DNA from 2 places in the Priestia sp. FSL W8-0524 genome. Region 2 is predicted to be linked to the other one. Evidence: riboswitches for the same ligand, from Rfam matches in the RefSeq annotation. Region 2 holds a riboswitch; the other holds the start of a gene.
The links. Region 2 has a riboswitch for preQ1 ahead of queC (7-cyano-7-deazaguanine synthase QueC). Riboswitches for the same ligand answer to the same signal wherever they lie in the genome.

Region 1: another riboswitch for preQ1. It lies ahead of NST66_RS01045 (QueT transporter family protein); the one in region 2 lies ahead of queC (7-cyano-7-deazaguanine synthase QueC).

Annotation. Positions count from the first base shown of each region.
Region 1 covers NZ_JBBOUG010000001.1:200,185-211,236, reverse strand. The annotation lists gene NST66_RS01075 (TRM11 family SAM-dependent methyltransferase) at 1-679, shown strand, start outside; gene rluF (23S rRNA pseudouridine(2604) synthase RluF) at 717-1,433, opposite strand; gene NST66_RS01065 (MFS transporter) at 1,710-2,243, shown strand; gene NST66_RS01060 (hypothetical protein) at 2,300-2,647, opposite strand; gene NST66_RS01055 (hypothetical protein) at 2,675-2,920, opposite strand; gene NST66_RS01050 (hypothetical protein) at 2,990-3,439, opposite strand; gene NST66_RS01045 (QueT transporter family protein) at 3,875-4,363, opposite strand; PreQ1 riboswitch class I at 4,373-4,417, opposite strand; gene NST66_RS01040 (Lrp/AsnC family transcriptional regulator) at 4,613-5,023, shown strand; gene NST66_RS01035 (YitT family protein) at 5,407-6,273, shown strand; gene NST66_RS01030 (hypothetical protein) at 6,623-6,841, shown strand; gene NST66_RS01025 (5-deoxy-glucuronate isomerase) at 7,086-7,874, opposite strand; gene NST66_RS01020 (LacI family DNA-binding transcriptional regulator) at 8,009-9,034, opposite strand; gene iolE (myo-inosose-2 dehydratase) at 9,095-9,991, opposite strand; gene iolD (3D-(3,5/4)-trihydroxycyclohexane-1,2-dione acylhydrolase (decyclizing)) at 10,076-11,052, opposite strand, start outside.
Region 2 covers NZ_JBBOUG010000001.1:1,009,453-1,020,504, forward strand. The annotation lists gene nhaC (Na+/H+ antiporter NhaC) at 1-658, shown strand, start outside; gene NST66_RS04965 (alpha/beta hydrolase family protein) at 952-1,833, shown strand; gene NST66_RS04970 (DUF6254 family protein) at 1,921-2,046, shown strand; gene NST66_RS04975 (3-ketoacyl-ACP reductase) at 2,112-2,831, opposite strand; gene NST66_RS04980 (spore germination protein) at 3,039-4,637, shown strand; gene NST66_RS04985 (Ger(x)C family spore germination protein) at 4,662-5,861, shown strand; gene NST66_RS04990 (hypothetical protein) at 5,873-6,109, shown strand; gene NST66_RS04995 (GerAB/ArcD/ProY family transporter) at 6,132-7,253, shown strand; PreQ1 riboswitch class I at 7,326-7,369, shown strand; gene queC (7-cyano-7-deazaguanine synthase QueC) at 7,600-8,265, shown strand; gene queD (6-carboxytetrahydropterin synthase QueD) at 8,265-8,705, shown strand; gene queE (7-carboxy-7-deazaguanine synthase QueE) at 8,698-9,429, shown strand; gene queF (preQ(1) synthase) at 9,528-10,025, shown strand; gene NST66_RS05020 (NAD(P)H-binding protein) at 10,094-10,795, shown strand; gene NST66_RS05025 (hypothetical protein) at 10,827-11,048, opposite strand.

The sequences.
Region 1 (11,052 bases), 810 kb from region 2:
TAATGACTTAGAAAAAGATCAAAAAATAAGCTATAAAGGTCAGCGTGCGATTGAACGTGATGTGGGTTGGCATTTTGTAGCAGAAGCAGACTTGCATAACCCTGACCATTTGTTTGGAATTGTTCCATTTGAAGGACGCTGGTATTTTGGAAAATATCAAAAAAGCGAAGCTGTATGGCTGCATCATTTGAAGAAACCGCGTGAATACTCTACGGCACTCAGTACCCGCCTTGCAAGAGCTGTAGCTAACATTGCCGTTCCAAAGCCTGAAGGAATCAAAGCGATTGATCCATGCTGTGGTATTGGTACAGTCCTCGTAGAAGCTCTTTCAATGGGCATTGATATTGTAGGACGCGATATCAACCCACTTGTGACCGACGGATCTCGTGAAAATATTGCGCATTTCGGCTTAAAGGGTGATGTCAAAACCGGACCGATTTCGGATGTTACCACTCACTATGACGTAGCGATCATCGACATGCCTTACAATCTCTACACCCACGCGACGCCTGAAGATCAGCTTTCTATTTTAAAACACGCTCGCCGCTTTGCGGATAAAGTAGTCGTGATTACAGTAGACACGATTGACCATATGATTCATGAAGCTGGCTTTTCTATTTCAGATCGCTGCGTAGCGCGCAAAAGCGTATTTTCTAGACAAGTAGTTGTATGCGAATAAAAAAAGACACCAGTCTAACAGGCTGGTGTCTTTTGATTTACCACTCTTTAGGTTCATAGTCTAATTCTTTGAATAGCTGCGTACGCTCTTTTTTCGTTAAATCTCTCCATTGCCCAACAGGCAAGTTGTTTAAGTGAATATTCATAATACGCGTACGCTGAAGTCGGTATACTTCATATCCGAGCACTTCACACATACGGCGAATTTGACGATTTAAGCCCTGTGTTAAAATAATTTGAAACTCGTACTTAGACAGCTGTGTCACTTTACAAGGAAGCGTTTTTGCACCTAAAATTTTTACTCCCTCAGACATGTTTTTGATAAACTCAGGTGTAATCGGCTTATCTACTGCAACAATATATTCTTTTTCATGCTTGTTTTCTGCACGTAAAATTTCGTTAATAATATCGCCGTCATTTGTAAGTAAAATTAAGCCGTCTGAATCCTTATCTAGTCGTCCGACATGATGAATACGCAAAGGGTGATTGACTAAGTCAATGATGTTTCCCTTTACTTTTTTCTCACTCGTACTTGTAATGCCGACTGGTTTATTAAGTGCAATATATACATTATTTCGAGCAATCCGAAGCTGTTGGCCACTTACTCGAATATCATCGCCAGGCTTAACTTGATCTCCGATTTTTGCAACCTTTCCATTAACGGTTACTCTTCCTTCACTAATTAACTTATCTGCCCCGCGTCTTGACGCTTTGCCAGATTCGCTAATAAATTTATTCAGTCTCAGGTGAATCACAACCTTACATTTAAAAATTTTAAAATTTGTCTCTTCTATTAGAAACCGATATGTGTCAATTTCTATACCGTCCCTATCGTAACATGCTATACGCTTCTCGTCTTCTTTTAATTTCATTACTTGACTATATTTTTTTCACAGCAATAGAAGTATAGATCCAAAATACTTTGTAATCTTATTCTTAACATTTCAAGCAATGCTTACACCTGTCAAACTAACGTCAATCTCCACTTCTATGCAAGACCTAAACGTCTAGATTGACTGATCAGTATAGAGTTGCTACCATCAGGTTTTCTTATGCTTCCAGGAGGAGTAACGCTGGCTCTAACAGCTATGGTCGGAGGAAGTTTGTTTGATAAAATTGGATTTAAACCGCTGCTTTTAACAAGTTTAATTCTTTTAACGTTTATTTTAAGTTTGTTCACTACCATTTCAAGAGAAACAACTACGATGACTGCAGCTATTTTATACGCTGCCTTTACAATTGGCGTAGATTTAAGCATAGGACCCGTAATGACGCTTGCTTTAAATCAAGTACCTAAACCTCTTCACGCTCACGGTTCAGCCATTTCAAATACGATTAACCAAGTTTCAGGCGCAATTGGACCCGCTTTGTATACAAGTATTATGACAATGGCTTCTCAGCACTTTATTCAACAATCAAATGAAACGAATAAAACGCTGTTACAAATAAAAAGTATGACAAGCGGGGTCCATACCGTCTATTATGTAGCCATCGCTTTCGCTATCGTTTCGTTCCTGCTCGCTCTTACGTTAAAGAAAAAAGACCAGCAGCTGGAGACGCAATAAATAAGAAACTAACAAGAGCTGCTCAAGTCATGAGCAGCTCTTGTTACATGCCGAATTTATATTACAAATGTAAAAGCAATCATAGATACTATGAAAGCAAGAATAATAATACCTCTCTTTTTTTCTGTTTTCCATGCTTCAATAGCGCCCGCGATACCACCAATGACTAAAATAAAAGTACCCATAATGTGCAGAGGCAGCAGCGATAATACTCTACCTAAACTCGCCATCACTCCTCCAATCAATATAAAGCCTGTTGTTATAATCGATTTTAATGATGTTAAGTCTCGTATAGCTTCTTGTTTTTCAGTCTTACTCAGTTTAAAGTACTCTATTATACTAAAAGCAGCGGGTGTTCCCCATAAAATAAAGAAGCTAACTAATCTATCCGTGTCTACATTCACTGTTTATTCACCACCGCTATTAGTTTCTTATACACTTTTCCTAACCCATTTTTTAGAGATAAAAAAAGCGGCTGTAGCTGCTACAGCGGGAATCATAAAAGCAAAGCTACCAGAATAACTGCCAAACGTTACTTTACTTGATAATCCTTCGATTGAGCTCCACATAGTCGAACTTTCTGGAACATATAAGAGCGTAAGAATCATTCCTGATAGCAGTTGAAAGCTACCCAAGAAAACGATGAAACTAATGATAAATAGTCCATATCTCTTCACTAAAATCTCCCCCTTGATTTATATACGATTTCACGCTTCATAAGTTCCATCATTTAACAAATCCATGTATTATTCTCGCTTCAAAGATCCTCCAAAAGAAAATTGATGGTAGTCATCGATCTTATTCCAATATCCTATGCACTTTACGTCAGGCTCATCAATAGCTAACGCTTCTTTATTAATTCCTTTATAAGGAAGAAATGCAGTCAACTTTACCTTTTGTTTTGGCTTAATATTTAACTTATTTCCTTCTGCTAACACCTTAAATTTATTTTCAGAATAACCGTTTTTTATTTTTAGTGGATACGATAAAAATACGTCGTTTTGTTTGATGGTCAAATCGCTCTTGTTTACGAATTCCAATTCATACGAAATCCCTTGCTTCATCTTTTGTTCTTTGATGACGTTAATATGGATCTTTTCTAGTTCTCTTAAAGGAACGTTGTCTTCTTCTTTTGAACACCCGGCAAATAAGATAGCTAACACTAATAAAACAAGAATTCCTAACTTTCTATTCAAAAAATAATCCCCTCTCTCGTAACAAAGATTATTTTACAATTATAACTCAAAAAAGTTATTTAATGGTAAAAATACACAATTAAAAAAGCAAACCTTGTCGGTCTGCTTTTTTAATTGCTACGCATAGGTAATGTGTTGTTGTGCGAAAAACTTTTCGATAAGGAGTTTGCCAACTATATGTATATCGTAACAAAAGAAAAAAGAACGCGCTGTGAGATTTGTCACTTCTTCTTTCAAAATAATCTAATTGAATACTCGCTATTGCGTTACGCAAAAAGAGCAGAACGCAATAGCGACCTGCTCTTTTTACATGCTAGATATGGGTAATTTGTCCATGCGTGAAAAGCTCTTCAATAATAAGGGGTTTATCACTACACTTATAGAATAACAAAGATAAAAAGATGCGGCTGTGAGATTTATCACAGCCGCATCTTTTTATCCAACTAGCTTATTAAATTGTACACGTTTATTAATGGCCGCCATAATTGGTGCTCCAACAAGCATAACCACAAACTCACCAACAGCTGTTGTTAACCACGTAAAGAAAAATGGTAAATCAAATGCTAGGTGCAGTTCAAACGCAATAATAAACATCGTAAACGTAAACACAAGTGTATTAATAAGCATACGAGCCCACATATTTTTAATGTAGCGCATAGAAAAAATGGTAATGAGTAATGATAGTACAGATTGTCCTACCCCAAACACCAGATCATAAGCGACCATTGGTGAAAAAAACAAATTCGTCAGAAATACCCCTAGTACAATGCCGTACACGTACTTTTTATTAAATACAATCAAATGATTGAACATTTCTGATATACGAAATTGGATATTGGTGAAGCCAAACGGCTGAATTAACATGCTAACAGCAATATACATAGCTGCTAAAAGACCGTTGACGCAAAGTGTTCTTATATTCATCTTACTATTCTCTCCTTAGTTTTTTAACGTGGGATGGTTACGAACCACGTAAACACTCAAAGAATCATACAGCAAGCTTAAGCTTTCGTCAATCTAGCTGTTTGCAAACTACTGCTGCTTTCATGTCTTCCATATTGACTGCTCTTTTTTCTTACTTTTCTTTAGTATAAAATAGAAGACGTATCCGTATACATAGGTGACATAAAGTAGTTAAACCTTTTGATTTGAAATACGAAAGGATTTGTAGCGATGTTAGATAATACAGATAAGCGCATACTAGAAGAGCTATCAAAAAATGGACGTATGAAGATGAAAGAATTAGGAGAAAAAGTGCATTTAACCGGACAAGCCGCTTCTGCTAGAGTATTAAAGTTAGAAGATGAAGGCATTATCAAAGGCTATACAATTAACATTGATGAACGAAAACTTGGCTACACCGTCCATGCATTTTTAAATATCTATACGCAGAGCATTCATCACCACCCCTACCTTACATTTGTAGAAAGTCAGAAGAAGTACGTTATCAACAACTTTAAAATTAGCGGCGATGGCTGCTACTTACTAGAATGCAAATTTCATTCAAATGAAGAACTAAATGCTTTTTTGACAGAGCTAAATCAGCATGTGAATTACAAACTTTCAATCGTCATTAACAAATAAATTTTTTAAAAAAATAAAGGTATATTAGTTTATGAAAATGGTAATCCTAATAACGTATTCCCCCTATTCCAATAAATTTGAAAATCCTTTGCGCCGTCGCAAAGGATTCTTTTTTTATGTAGGAAACCGCCTTCTATTTTTTGAAAAGTTGAACATCTCTCATAGCGTTGACATAGCGGTCAGAGGTTTATATAATCGGTGACATCGAAGCATAGAAAAGCAGACTCAAGACATTATACACGTATCGTAATTCTTCGTCTTAGAAGTTGATCAGTTTTATAACTAGACAATTTCTAAGACGTTTTTTATTTTATCATTTGTGAAACACTAGTAAAAACAAGATTCCACGTGAAAATATCCTAATGATCAGGGAGGTTTGCATATTGAAAACAATCTATAAAGACATCATTTTAATTATTGCCGGAGCGCTTTTAGTTGCTGCATCCATTGATTTTTTCGTCATTCCAAATAAATTAGGTGACGGAAGTACGGTTGGTATTGCTCTTGTTTTATATTATTTATTTCATATCCCTACAAGTATCAGCACATTTCTTGTGAACCTTGTATTCATTGCCTTAGCTTATAAATTTCTAACTAAAAAAACCATTCTCTATACGATTCTAGGAGCTGTCATGACGTCCGTTTTCTTAGGTCTGGTCAGCTATATTCCTTTTCACGTTCACGACATGATTTTAGGAATTGTATTCGGGGCTTTACTAATGGGAACAGGACTGGCACTCATTTTTATCGCGGATGGATCTACCGGCGGCACAACTCTTTTAGCTTATTTATTAAACTACACAAAAGGCTACAATATCTCGAAAAGCATGTTCTACATGGACAGCGTCATTATTTTAGCATCGGTTTTTGCTATTGGCGTCAACAATACCCTCTATACTTTTATATTCGTCTATCTTTGTGCTAAAATCGTCGATGTTGTTATCGAAGGTTTCCACAACAAAAAAGCAATGACGATTATGTCTGATCAGTACAAAGACATTGCGCAAGTTATCACCAGTGAATTTGGAAATGCAGCTACCATCTTTTACGGATATGGCTACTACGCCAACAAAGATAAACGCATTATCTACGTTGTTATTAAAAAGAACGAGTTATTAAAAATTAAAAAGAAAATCCAGCAAATTGACCCGAATTCTTTTATTGTCATCCACGAAGTAAAAGAAGTTGTCGGCGGAAAATTTGGATTTATCGGCAATTCGCCTCATGAAACAAAAGCCGCTGCTAAATAAAAAAATCCACCTCTTGGTGGATTTTTTTATGAAAAAACCGTTAAGAAAAACGAAAAGATCCCTGCTAAAAAGTAAACTGACCCTAACGCAATTGCTCCTGTAACGACCGTAAATACACTTAATCCGATAGCCACCTTCATTTTCATCCACATCCCTTTTTAGATTAGTAGTATAAGTATGTCCAAGAATAGAAGATTTATAACTATGCCACCCTATTTATTTCATATATCGATGCAACAATTGTCTATTCAATGTGTTCTAAAACCACCCCTGGCGGCATAATGTATAGGAAGGATTTCATATACACATCTTTGTATCACACATATCATATGAAATTAGGTGAGATAAAATGGTGGCTGTCCACTTTTTTGAAAACAGAAAGCTTCTATTAAGCCAGCTGAGGGGAAACATTCCTTCTACGGGTGATGATTTAAAGATTAAGGGACGAAAAGGAACCGTCGTGCTTGTGAATGACATCGATGAAAAAAATGTTCACGTGGAAGTTGCTTTAGAAAAAGTAGTGAAAAAGAACTTAGCGTTAGATAATGCTAAAAAGAAAAGGAGATAAGCGGCTACGCTTATCTCCTTTTTTTTGATTGACATACGATCTCTTGCTTCTGTTTAGAAAAAAAAGAGACTCCTAAAAAAGGAATCTGCCAAAAAGAGCGATATCATCGCCTGAATATTAATACAAGCTATACTTTAACATATAAAAACATATTTTACAAAAATAAACTATTATTTTACGCATAATTATTTTTTTATTCGAGGCTTTTCAACATTTGAAACCCATTTCGTATAAAGAGTTTTATTTATTTTTCAGGCCAAATTTTTGCATCCGGCTCTAATAACCACTTATGCTCTTCTTCCATAATACGGTCTGTCCATGGATTATTGTCAAGATGGCGAATCATCCAGCAGAAGTACATCGCATAGCCGGGAGCCGTTGCTTGAGGATGATCTAATTCACCTGGAATTGTAATAAAACTATTATCAACTACACGGTATGCATCTTCTCCAACCATTGCACAGCCAAATCCTTGCGGCTTGTCAAAACGATAGTAATATACTTCAGGCTGATCATGATGATGAGGCGGATAGCTCGACCATCTTCCTGGATAAGAAATAACTTCTCCAATAACAAGGTTAGAATAAGGAGCGTTATTATAATCAAAGATTGTCCGAATGACACGCTGAGCGGTACCTTCCCATACTCCTTCACCAGCTACTGTATTTTGACAGTCTTCAGGCGTATATAATTTTGATGAAAATTCTTTTTCATTATCCGTTTTTTGAACTAGTACTTCACTATTGGCAAGCGCGGTAATTTTAACCTCCACATTTTTCGAAACGTGCAAACACCAAGGCTCTTCTTCAAAAAGAGACTCACGCTGAATTTCTTTCGAATGTCCTTCCCACTCTAGCTTTACCTTTCCTTCTAGTAAAAGAATAGCCGTTTCATTGCTGCTGTCTAGTAAAGTTTCCTCTTTTCCTTGAGACATATTATAAATCCCAATATCCATCAGCATATCTTTGTGCTGACCGGCCATTTCTGTAAGTACGTTGTATCCTTTATTTAATTCACCTAATTTACCTAGCATGTTTAACTTCCTCCTTTATGTAGTAGCACAATCAGAATTTACTAATCACTCATTTTTTCTTCATAGACTTTATACATTCTTTTGAATATGTGACTGTGAAGAGTTTTTATTAACAGCAATACTCTTGATTGTATTCAATTATTTGCAGATGCTGTGGCGTTTCTTCGTAACGGAGCCGTCGATTTCCGGACAATCAATTTCGGCTCAAGAAGTAAATGTTCTTTATGCATCGTTGAGTATTCCATTTCTCTAACCAGCAAATCCACTACGTTTACAGCCATTTCTTTTGTCGGTTGTGCTACCGTCGTCAACATGGGCGTGATGGTAGTAGAAAGAACGGTATTATCAAAGCCAATCACTGATAAGTCATTCGGCACATCAATGTTGAATTCTTTTGCCGCTTGTATGACGCCAATAGCCAGTAAATCGTTACAAGCAAAAATAGCCGTCACTTTCTCCTTCATTAAAAAAATTTGCTTAGCACTTTCATATCCTTTTTGAATACTTGCTTCGGTCGTAATAACGTGCTGAGGTAACACAGTGATTCCATTTTCTTGCATGGCATCTCGAAAAGCATCTAAACGGGCGTGATTACTTTTTGCATTTTCTGTAATAATCGCAATTTTTTTATGATGCAAAGATAGCAAATAATCAGTCGCCAAATAGCTTCCCTTATAGTCATCCACTGTCACTGTATTAACAGATATGTGAGGGATTTCTGAAGCAATAACGCTAATGGGTATATCTTGCTTCAGCATATTTTTTAAAAGATTAGCATTGCGAAAAGCAGATGCTACAATTAAACCGTCGATTCTCTGACGAATTAACAGCGATAGATATTTTTTCTCTTTTTCCGCATCGTTATCGGTATTACACATTACAACATGGAAACCTCGCTCATGACTTCGGTCTTCTATGCTTCTTGCCAAATCGGCAAAAAAAGGGTTGGAGATGTCGGGTACGAGAAGCCCAATCGTTTTAGTAGGCTTTCCTGTTAAAGCAGATGCTACGACGCTTGGATGGTAATTCAACTGCCCCATAACCTCAATTACTTTTTGTCTTGTTCTTTCACTAATGTGACCGGTTTGATTGATAACTTTTGATACGGTGGAAATTGATACACCTGCTTCTTCAGCCACACTATAGATGGTTGGCTTCATTTCATCTCCTCCTTTCCTTTCATAAACATATAAAAGGCGTAAAACCTTTTACAATAGAAATTAAAGACCGCTTTTTTCTTTAATAAAGTTTCTTGCTTTTAACGCATATTCAAAAGGATTAGCAAGCGCTGGATCCTGTTCTGCTTCTACGACAAACCAGCCGTTATAATCAGAAGCGGCAAGCGTAGTAAATACTTCATCAAATTCAATAACTCCGTCGCCTGGAACAGTAAAGGCTCCTTCTTTTACCGCTTGCAAGAAGCTCAGGTCTTGTTGTTTGACTCGATCAACTACTTCTTGGCGAATATCTTTCAAATGAACATGTTTAATACGATGAAGATATTTTTTTAAGATATAAAGAGGTTCTTCGCCTGAAAAAACAAGATGACCGGTATCAAATAGGAGCGAAACAAGCTCTGGATTGGTAAGCTCCATTAGCTGCTCAATTTCTTCTGTTGTTTGGACGCCTGTTCCCATGTGATGATGATAGACAATATGCATATCTTTCTCTCTTGCTAGTTTCCCAAGATAGTGCAGGCCTTCTATAAGGCTGCTCCACTCTGTTGGCGTGAACACGGGCTTTTCTTTGAATAAAGGTACATCCATCATCCCTTGAATGCTGTGTCCTTGTTCAGATACAACAATTACTTTTGCTCCCATTTCGTATAAAAAATCGCGATGTTCAATAAATGGCGTCACCGTTTCTTCCAGCGGCTTTGTCGTTAAAAATGTACTAAACCATGCGCTTGCAATTTCTAAATTCCGAAGTGATAATGCCTTCCTTAAGATCGAAACATTTCGCGGATATTTGTTTCCTACCTCACTTCCTTTAAAACCGGTTAAAGCCATCTCACTGATACACTGTTCAAATGTATTTTCAGCTCCTAGTTCAGGCATGTCATCATTTGTCCAAGCGATTGGAGCAATCCCCAGTTTGACCGTGTTTTCCTTGAACATGTCTTCCTCTCCCCTATATCAAATTGAAAACGCTATTATATTCACCGAATGTTTCCCCTCAACATCGGCCATTTCTCTTGCTTGTTAATAACCTCTGGCCATTTCAAGATTTTTCACTTTATCCTTATAGGCTTCTTGTACATGGTGATTTTCAGATACCTCTGCTACTCCTACATGCCACCACGATTCATAACCGTTTGTCATAGTTTTGGGTAGCACTTTAATATCAATTAATGTAGAAGTCTCTTGTTTTTGTGCATCTTCCATTGCCGTTTTTAGTTCTTCAAGAGAGCTTACACGATATGTTTTTACACCGTAGCCTGCGGCGCTGGCTGCAAAATCAATTTTCATCACGTTTCCGTTTAATTTTCCTGTTTCATCGTTTCGATAGCGAAACTCTGTTCCAAAACTCCCCATTCCATTTGACATTTGAAGATTATTAATACATCCAAATCCGGAGTTATCAAACAGTAAAATATTTATCTTTTTTCTTTCTTGAAGGCTTGTAATGAGCTCTGAATGCAGCATTTGATAGCTTCCATCTCCAACCATCGCATACACTTCTTTAGCTGGTTCAGCCAGCTTAACTCCAAGTGCACCTGATACTTCATATCCCATACATGAATATCCATATTCCATATGATAGGTATTGGGTTTATTAGACTTCCACATTCTCTGTAAGTCACCTGGAAGACTTCCAGCTGCACCAACAATGACGGAGTTGTCATCAAGGAGCTTATTCACCTCTCCAATTACTTCTGTTTGCGTTAATTGAGTACCAAGTGATTCTGCATATTCAGCTAAGCTTTCATCTAAATGACCTTTTATTTCTGGAATAAAATCTGCCCCTGTAAAACGTATGCTATGTAGACGCTCTAATTCTGCTTCCCATGCGTCTTTTGCACTTGCAATTTCTGTCGTGTAACCAGACTGATAGCCAATTGACATGAGCTCTTTCCTAAGAGCAAACAACCCTTCTTTTGCATCAGCTACAAGCTTCACGGCATCCAGTTTATTTGCATGAAATTCAGACGTGTTAATAGTAAGAAATTGCACGTCGG
Region 2 (11,052 bases):
ACTCTTAGTTCTTATTTTTTCGATGAGAAGAGTCGATGTATTGCCAACGTTAGTTTTAGGGATTGTAACGGCCATTATTACAGGAATGATTACACAGCATGAATTTACGCTGAGTCAATTGCTAGGGGTTCTTCAAAGCGGGCCAGCAATCGAGTCAGGAAATAAAGTAGTCGATGCGATTGTAAACAAAGGCGGATTACAGTCCATGATGTTTTCTATTTCTCTTATCATGATTGCCTTGTCGCTAGGTGGCTTGATGAGAGCGGTTGGAATTATTGATGCTTTATTAGAAGGATTAGCAAAACAAATCCGCCGCAGCGGAGACGTTATTTTTGCTACGCTTCTATCTTCAATTGGAGTGAACGTTATTACAGGAGAACAGTATTTATCAATTCTTCTGCCTGGGCAAACGTTTAAGCCGCTGTATGAAAAGTGGAACTTAGACCCGAAAAACTTATCACGAACGCTTGAAGACGGTGGAACGGTTATTAATGCTATTATTCCGTGGGGTGTCAGCGGAGCTTTTATTTCAACTGCATTAAATATTCCAGCGGCTGACTATATTCCATTTACATTCTTTAGCATTTTATGTCCGATTTTTTCAATTATTTTAGCATATACAGGCATTGGTATTGCCAAGAAAAAAGCTCAGTCTTAACTGGGCTTTTTTCTTTTTAAAAAAGGACAGGTAAAAAACGACAAAAAAAGTATCATTCCACTTTTCAAATCTATAATTTAATAATACAATTTACTATACGTCTTTCCTGTTCATGTACTTGTATGAATTCTTATTTCTTTATTAATGAAGAAATTTGGGTTTTGCGGTATGATAAATAAGCTGTATTGGCGATGGGATGAATGCCCTTTTTAGCAAACATTTAAGAAGGGTAAAGGCAAATGAAAACACTCATTATAAAAGAGAAAAGATATTTATTGAGGAGAGGGTTTCTGTTGAAAAAATGGGGCATCATTGCATTAATCACTGTAGCTGTGCTCGGTGTGACAGCGGTTTTTAACCGAGCTGAAAGTGATGATGTAAATAAAGAAAAATTGAATTTATTATCGCCTTATTCAAATAAAGTAGATGTATATAGCATTACGTATCCTAGTGATAATTTAAAGATAAAAGGGTTTTTAGTACAGCCTAAAGACATTGCAGACAAACATTATCCGCTTTTAGTATATAATCGCGGAGGAAATCGCGAACATGGCATGATTCGCGCAAAAACACTTCAGTATTTGTCATACTGGGCAAGTAAAGGCTACGTCGTTGTTGCGACTCAATACAGGGGAAATGGCGGAAGTGAAGGAACAGAGACGTACGGCGGTAAAGATATTGACGACGTATTAAATCTTATTAAATGGGGAGAACAGCTTCCTTATGTAAATCACCAGCAAAAGGTAGCGCTAGGATATTCACGCGGCGGTATGATGACGTATTTAACGATGAAAAACGGCGTTAAATTTGATGCTGTTGTCGTACAATCAGGTATTACAGACATGTTTCAATTCTACGACCAAAGAGGGCCTGAAATGAAACAAGTGCTGCGGACAATTGTAGGAGATCCGGCGCAGTATCCAGAGAGGTATAAAAGTCGTTCTGTTGTCTACTGGAGCGATAAAGTAAATTCACCTCTTTTAATTTTACAGGGTGATCATGATCGTAAAGTTCATCACACTCAGGCTGAAAAGCTTGTGAAACAACTAGATGAGCAGGGAAAAGAATACAAATATGTACTGTATAAAAACGGAGACCATCCGCTAACTGCTTATTATGATCAATATAACGCGGAAATTGATAAATGGTTTAAAATACATTTAGCTAAGCAGTAAAGAAATTGGAAGCAGTTTTGATGAATGGAAAAGAGCAGCTTGTTTTATCCTACTACATGTAAGCATATAAAAAGGGGATGAAGCAAAATGACTCAGTCTAAAAGTCAAAAAGAGCGTCAGTGGAACGTACGAAAGCAATCACAAAACCCATCGCATGGAAAAGTAAAGTCTTTTGAAGAACTATCAGAAGAAATCACGCCTAAACGTAAATAAGCTAACCATCATATAAAAGAAGACACAAAAAAGGAGAGCTGAAGCTCTCCTTTTTCTATGTTTGTTTATGGATTTGTAGACCACATGCCCGCAGATTTGATAAAAATACGTGGATGCAGCTTTAATTGTGCTACCATAATTTCTGCTAGGTCTTCAGGCTGCATCACTTTATCAGGATTGCCATCCGTTAAGTTTTCTTTATATGCTAATTCCGTTGCTACTGTACTTGGTGTTAGAGCTGTTACACGAATATTGTGTTTGCGCACTTCTAGCGCTAAAGATTCAGTTAAGCCAAGCACGCCAAATTTTGAAGCGCTGTAAGCACTTGTAACGGGAGCGCCTTTTTGACCAGCAGTGGATGAAATATTGATGATGTCTCCACCATTTTTTTCGATTAATTGAGGTAGAACGGCGCGCGTTACGTAGTAAACGCCCATTAAATTCACATCAATGATTTGTTTCCACTCAGCTGGGTCTAGCTCTAAAAAGCCTCCGAATTTACCGATTCCCGCATTGTTGATTAAGATATCCGTTGCCCCTAATTTTGTATGTAGATGCTCAACTGCTGCGTTTACTTCTTCCATAGAAGAAACGTCTGCTGTTGCATAAGCAACTTGTACATCAAATGCTTCCAGTTCAGAAGCAACAGCCTTTAAATCTGCCTCTGTACGAGCAATTAAACCGATATTTACGCCTTCTTTTGCTAATTCAATTGCAGTTGAACGACCGATGCCTTTTCCTGCTCCTGTAATAAGAGCTACTTTGCCTTTAAGTGATTGTGCCATGTATAGACTCCTTTCAATGTTCCGTATAAACATTCTTCATAATAACGAAGAATTATCCATTACTATCCTATAGAAATGCACAAATGATGTCAAAAATAAAGATTATTAAAATGGCTTCAAGTATAAATTTCCTTTTCATACAAAAACTATAGAGACTAAAAAGAAGAAATTCCGTTTCTTTTCGTTCAATGTAGTGGAGGATGAACAATGCGTATTAAAAAACTATCGGAGTTAACGAATAAATCCAAACAGCGGAAAGAAAAAGCTGGTGAATCGAAGGACTCTAAGGCAACTAGTGCTTCTTCCACTGAGGAAGAGCAGAAATTGTCGGAGAGAGTGGGAGATAATATCTTCCACATGAAAAAAGCATTGGGACAGAGCACGGACTTAGTGACAAGAGAGTTTCGAATTTCAATTGAAGAAAAATTCACTTTAGGTGTTGCTTACATCGACGGATTGGTAAATAAAGATGAAGTTGAACACTATGCGCTGGACTCCATTATGCATTATCACGATGAGCATTTAACTCATGATGACGGTGTCGTTAATATGTACGAGTTGATTAAAAGCTATAGTTTGGCGGCCGGTGAAATTATGGAAGCCAAAACATTGGATGATGCTCTTCTTCATGTTTTATCAGGAGATACCGTGCTGTTTTTAGAAGGGTATCAAACGTGTATTGTGGCAAGTACAAGAGGGTGGAGAGACAGGGCTGTTTCTGAACCACAATCTCAGACCGTTGTAAGAGGACCTCGAGACAGTTTTACAGAAACACTGCGAACGAATACCGCATTGATTCGGCGCCGAATAAAATCTCCAAAACTTTGGATTGAATCTCAGCAAATAGGAGAGTTTACAAAAACGGATATTGCGCTCGTTTATATAGACGGCATTGCGGATGAACAGGTCATTCAAGAGGTAAAAGAGCGTCTTTCTAAAATTGATATAGACGGTATTTTGGAGAGCGGATATATCGAAGAGTTGATTCAAGATGAAGATTATACACCTTTTCCTACTATGCATAACACGGAGCGTCCAGACTCCGTGGCAGCAGGTCTTTTAGAGGGGCGGATAGCCATTTTAGTAGACGGTACACCTTTTGTATTGATGGTTCCTGCCCTATTTATTCAATTTTTTCAGGCGGCCGAAGATTATTACCAGCGCGCAGATATTAGTACATTGATTCGCTTAATGCGCTACATGGCATTTTTCTTAGCCCTTTTAACACCTTCTGCTTATATTGCTTTAACTACTTTTCATCAAGAGATGCTTCCTTTTGCTTTGTTAATTAGTATTGCAGCTCAAAGGGAAGGTGTGCCTTTTCCAGCTATTATTGAAGCGTTTATTATGGAAATCACGTTTGAAATTTTGCGAGAAGCGGGAGTCCGATTGCCTCGAGCAGTAGGTTCAGCTATTTCAATCGTGGGAGCACTCGTTTTAGGAGAAGCCGCCGTACAAGCTGGATTAGTATCGCCTGCAATGGTTATCGTTGTATCCATCACCGCTATTAGTAACTTTGTTTCACCGGTGTATGATATGGCCATTGCAGTAAGGATGCTGCGCTTTATTTTAATGGTTTTAGCAGCTACTTTTGGCTTGTTCGGTATTATCCTCGGGCTAATTTTAATGATTTTACATTTATGCAGCTTAAGGTCATTTGGAGTCCCTTATATGACACCTATGGCTCCCTTTGTGAAGCGTGATCAAAAGGATGTTCTAATTAGACGTTCGATCAAAAAAATGAAAACAAGGCCAAAGCTTATTAACGAGAAGAATATTTCACGTCAAAAGACGCAAAAAAACTAAACTGTGCAAAGGTGGCCGGTTACTATGAAAGCATTTCTGATGTTATGTATCTGTTCATTGCTGTTAAGCGGCTGCTGGAGCAGTCGAGAGTTGAATGAGCTAGCCATTACGGTTGCTGTCGGAATTGATAAAGCAGAAGATGGCATTATTGTTACAGTTCAGCTGATTAACCCTGGTGATATTCAGGCCAAAACCCCTACAAACGGGCCTTCTGTTACCACATTCTCTATTAAGGCTTCATCTGTAATGGAAGGGTTAAGAAAAATAACGACAAAATCCCCGCGGAAAATTTATCTTTCTCATTTACGAATGCTAGTCATTAGCGAAAGCATGGCGGAAGAGGGTATTGCTGAAGTGCTTGATTTCTTTGCTCGGGATCATGAAGTGCGTACCGATTATTTTGTTGTTGTTGCTAAAAACACGAAAGCATCGAGCGTTCTGAACGTATTAACAACAATTGAAAAAATACCAGCTAACCATATGTTTGCTTCATTAGACGTCTCTCAGCGTATTTGGGCACCCACTAGAGGCGTAAAGTTAAATGAACTGATCAGTAACTTAACGAGCGAAGGAAAGCAGGCGGTGTTATCGGGAGTATTGGTCAAAGGCGACGTGAAAAAGGCAGGAGATATGTCGAGCATTTCCCGGACCAATCTGTCCACCCTGCTCAATTTTAAAGGATTAGGTGTCTTTCAAAATGATAAGCTGATCGGCTGGTTCAATGAAGACGAAAGTAAAGGATATAACTATATTACAGGAAATGTAAAAAGTACGTTAATTGTTATTCCATGCGAAGGAAAAGAAAAACAGCACGATATCATCGGAGTAGAAATGCTTCGAACGAACGTGAAGGTAACGGCTTCTATGAAAAACCATAAGCCTCATATTCACGTGGATTTAAAAGGTGAAGCAAACGTGGCAGATGTAGAGTGTCAAGTAAACTTACAGGACCCAGCTGTAATCAATATGCTCGAACGAAAAACAGCAGCGGACGTAAAAGAAAAAATGAATGACGCAGTGGAAAAAGCTCAAAAAGATTATAAAAGTGATATCTTCGGTTTTGGAGAAACGTTTTACAGACAAGATGTAAAGAGATGGTACAAAATGAAAAGAGACTGGAACAGAATTTACGCAGAAGATTTAACCGTCGATTTAGATGCCAAAGTTCAAATCCGTCGCTTAGGCACGTTAAATAACTCATATATGAAGCAAATGAAGCATTAAGGAGAAAGAAAATGGAGGGATTTATCGCCTTACTCGTACTTCTTGCTTATTTGACTAAAAAAATTATGATTAACTTCCGAAAGGAAAAGTATTACCGTGAAATCGTTGTCTATCTTTGTCTTATAGGTATGGGTTTATTCTTTTGGGGAGCCATTACACTCCGTAAAGAAGTACCTACGCCTCTGTACTTTTTAGAGGAACTCATTAAGCCTCTTACTAAAACCGTTCATCATCTGTTATTTACGTAAGCATGTAGGAGAGAAGGGGTGTATGATGCAAATAAAAGAATTTATTACTCCGAAACAACTTCTTTTTCTCATTTATTTTTTTTGTATCGGAAGCGCTATTTTGGCAGTTCCGGCTACGTTATTAGAAACGAATAGACAAAATGCCTGGGTATGTAGTGTGCTTGCTATTGGCTTTGCCCTTTTAATTGTTGCGGTGCTGTTATGGCTGATGCACCGTTACCCTCAGCAAACGTTCATTGAAATAGCTAAAAAAGCGCTAGGTCCTTACGCCGGAGCGTGTATGTCTCTTATTTACATTTTTTTTATGTTCATTCAATCTACGTTTTCCCTTCGAGATATCAGTACATTTATGACGACGCAAATTGTCCCTGAAACGCTGCCTACGTGGATTCATGCTCTTGTGATTTTAGCGGTTATATACGGAGGGTATTTAGGCATTGAAGTGATAGCGAGAACAGCGGAAATCTTTTTACCGTGGATCGTCGTCCCTTTTTTATTGTTAATTTCGTTAAATATTCCTCAGATGAAACTGGATCGTCTTTACCCTTTGTTTGAATTCCGCATGGATGATTTAGTGTTAGGGACCACGTATTTCTTAGGAAATCCGTTTATGGAATTGATTTTTGTGCTAATGATTACGCCTCATATAAAAGATGGCAAAAAGGTAAAAAGAATGATTGTTATCGGCACTGTGGCATCGGGCTTGACGATTACGATTGCAGTTGCGGCTTGTATATTAGCTCTTGGCGCGAATATTGCATCAATGCACAGCTACCCAGTTTATTTATTAGGAAAAATGATTTCGTTAGGTGCAACGATACAGCACGTTGAAGTATTAGTAGCTATTATTTGGATGTTATCTATCTTTTTTAAAGTTGTCATTGTGTTCTATGCTATTCAGTTAAGTATCGCTCAATTATGTAATTTACGGGTGCGCAATTTTTTGAGCTTTCCTTTAGGTCTAATCATTACAGGCGTGGCGTATTACATTATTCCAAATACAGCATACTTCAATTATTTTGAAAAATATTACTGGCCGTTTTATTTATTTGTACTAAGCGTCTGTTTTCCGTTGTTATTTATTGCGCTTTCTTATATAAAGAGAAATAAGGCAGCTAAAGGTGATAGAAGCCAACAAACATAGCATTATTTATACGTATGTGGTATAGTATACGATGACAATTCAAGAAGAAACGCCGTACACGTTTGTATATGTACGGGAGAGGTTCGAAAACTCCCTCTATAAAAAACTAAGATCATCGTTGATGACAAAAGACACGGTTTTAGCGTGTCTTCTTTCACGTGCTTTTCTATCAACACGTCTTTTTGACGTGTATGCTGGCGAGGACGTGTATCTTAGTTGCTTTTTAGGGAGATTGCTGGAAAAGAGCAGTCTCTTTTTTGTGTTATAAAATTAGTCACAAAGGGAACGAACGGTTCAATAAAGTTTCTTCTTCTTTTGATTTCAATCAAAAAGGAGACGAACAATAATGATGAAAAATGAAAAAGCTATTGTTGTATTTAGCGGAGGTCAAGATAGTACAACATGTCTATTTTGGGCTTTGAAAAACTTTAAAGAAGTAGAAACGGTTACTTTCCAATACGGTCAGCGTCATAGTCAAGAGATAGAGGTAGCAAAAGCTATCGCAGCTGATTTAGGTGTGAAGCATACCGTCCTAGATATGTCACTTTTAAATCAATTAGCACCAAATGCCTTAACGCGAGATGATATTGAAATTGAGCAAAAAGAAGGAGAGTTGCCTACAACGTTTGTGGATGGCCGCAATCTGTTATTTTTATCATTTGCTGCCGTACTGGCTAAAAACAGCGGAGGCCGTCATATCGTAACAGGCGTTTGTGAAACTGATTTTTCGGGATATCCAGACTGTCGAGACGTATTTGTGAAATCGTTAAACGTCACGCTTAATTTATCAATGGACTTCGAGTTTGTGATTCATACGCCGCTTATGTGGATTGATAAAGCAGAAACGTGGGCGTTAGCGGATGAGCTAGGAGCGCTTGAATATGTGCGTGAAAAAACATTAACGTGCTACAACGGTATTGTTGCTGATGGGTGCGGCGAATGTCCCGCATGTCAATTGCGAAAACGCGGGTTAGATCAATACTTGCAAACAAAAGAAGGAGGAGAAAAATAATGCTGCAACAAATGTATCCTCAAGTCTTTCATGACTATGAATATGAATTGAACAAAGATATGCAGTTTGCTGCGGCACATTTTGTTCCTCATAAAGAAGCAGGAAAATGCCGTCAAGTCCATGGACATACGTATTTTGTAAATTTAACTGTTGCCGGAGATACATTAGACGAAGCGGGCTTTTTAGTAAACTTTGCGCTATTGAAAAAAATTGTTTCTGGTCAATTTGATCATACATTATTGAACGATCATTCTATCTTTAACGAAGAAAATCCAAATGATTTTCCTACAACTGAAGTTGTTGCTCGTAAAATTTATGAGTTGGTTCAAGAATATCTAGACACACTACCAAATAAGCCTTCTTGCGTACAAGTATTCGTGCGGGAAACGCCGACAAGTTACGTAGTTTACCGCCCAAAGAAGGTGAAAAAACGTGGCTAATACAATTCCAGTACTTGAAATATTCGGCCCAACGATTCAAGGGGAAGGAATGGTTGTAGGACGTAAGACGATGTTTGTTCGTACCGCAGGCTGTGATTATTCCTGCAGCTGGTGTGATTCAGCTTTTACATGGGATGGATCAGCTAAAAACGATATTCGTCAGCTAACAGCAGAACAAATTTGGACGGAGCTTAAAGAAATTGGAGGAGAGTGCTTTGATCACGTCACCATTTCTGGAGGAAACCCTGCGCTTATCAAGGCGATTGGTTCACTTGTAGAGCTTTTGCACAGTCATGGGGTAAAAGCAGCTCTTGAAACACAGGGAAGCCGTTATCAGGATTGGTTCCTAAAGATCGATGATTTAACGATTTCTCCTAAGCCTCCAAGTTCATTAATGAAAACAAATTTCTCCGTATTAGACGATATTATAGAGACATTAATAAAGGAAAAACGCATGGCGCACATAAGCATAAAAGTCGTTGTATTTAATGATGAGGACTTTGAGTATGCAGCGTCTGTTCATGAACGTTATCCTGAGGTTCCATTTTTTGTTCAAGTAGGCAACGAGGACTTAACGACAATCGATAATGCGTCGTTAACACAAGAATTGCTTAAAAAGTATGAGTGGTTAATCGACAAGGCAGTGGCAGCTAAAAACATGAACGATGTAAGAGTTCTGCCGCAGGTTCACGCCCTTGTTTGGGGAAATAAACGAGGCGTGTAAGCGCATAGCAAAAAATTTACAAAGAAAAATAAAAACAGATATATACAAAATAAAAAAACGCTGTTAGAATGACAATCGTAGAAAGAGAGGAAATGCAAATGAGCGGTCGAAAAGATGAAGAATTAGAAGGTGTATCACTCCTTGGAAATCAAGGAACAAACTATTTGTTTGAATATTCACCAGAGATTCTAGAAGCATTTGATAACAAACATCCAAATCGTGATTATTTTGTGAAATTTAACTGTCCGGAATTTACGAGCTTATGTCCAAAAACGGGTCAGCCGGATTTCGCAACCATTTATATTAGTTACATTCCAGATGAAAAAATGGTGGAAAGCAAGTCGTTAAAGCTTTATTTGTTCAGCTTCCGTAACCATGGAGATTTCCATGAAGACTGTATGAATATTATTATGAATGACTTAATTAAACTGATGAATCCAAGATATATTGAAGTATGGGGAAAATTCACACCACGCGGCGGGATTTCAATTGATCCATATACAAACTATGGCCGTCCTGGTACGAAGTATGAAGAAATGGCTAATTATCGCCTGATGAATCATGATTTATACCCAGAAACAATTGATAATCGTTAATTCGAACAAACAGGTTGTGTATGCAACCTGTTTTCCATTGCAAAAACAACAGATGAGAAGGTGAAAGAATGTCACAGAGATCAGCATTAGTATTAGGTGCAAGCGGACTTGTTGGTCAAGAACTTTTAAAAATGTTATTAAGCAACAGCTTATATAACCATGTGACAGTGTTTGTTCGAAAAAAGCTACCAATCGAACACACAAAGCTACGTCAGCTTGAAATTGATTTTTCAGAGCTTGATAAGCACGAAGAATGCTTTGCAGTTGATGATGTATATTGCTGTTTAGGCACGACAATGAAAAAAGCAAAAACAAAAGCGAAATTCATTAAAGTTGACTACGAATTTCCTTTAAAAGCGGCTAAATGTGCAGAAAAATATCGCTGCAAAAACTTTTTAACGATTACAGCAATTGGTGCTGATCTTCGTTCGCCATTCTTTTACAGTAAAGTAAAGGGGCAAGTAGAAGAAGATATCGCAAGCTTGTATATCCGTTCTACTCACTTTTTCCGCCCATCGTTATTATTAGGCAAGCGCCAAGAGTTTCGCCTATTTGAAAAGCTTGGGGGATACACGTTAAAGTCGTGTTCATTTTGCCTTGTAGGAAAGTGGAGAAAATATCGTCCAATTAAAGCGTATAACGTAGCCAAATCCATGATGAAAGCTGCACTTGAAGATAAATGTGGTGTTCATGTACATGAAAGCCAAGACATCTATACAGGTGAATGCTATTATTCGTTTACCAACGGCAAGCGCGTGTTATCAAAATAAAAAAAGCCTCTTCATAAGAAGAGGCTTTTTTCTATCTTCCGTCAGCATCCGCGTTCCCATCACCATCACCATCGTGATCGTGATTAGAAGCAGATTCACTCCAGCTTGTGTAGGAGTTAGAATCTTCTTCGGCATAATTCATGGGTTCAACGGATGTTTTTTTATTTGAAGTTTGCTTGCGTTTAAAAACGAACTGCACGATGAAAAAAAGAATGACAATAAGTGCAACGATAAACAATACAGTATCAAACATGCTA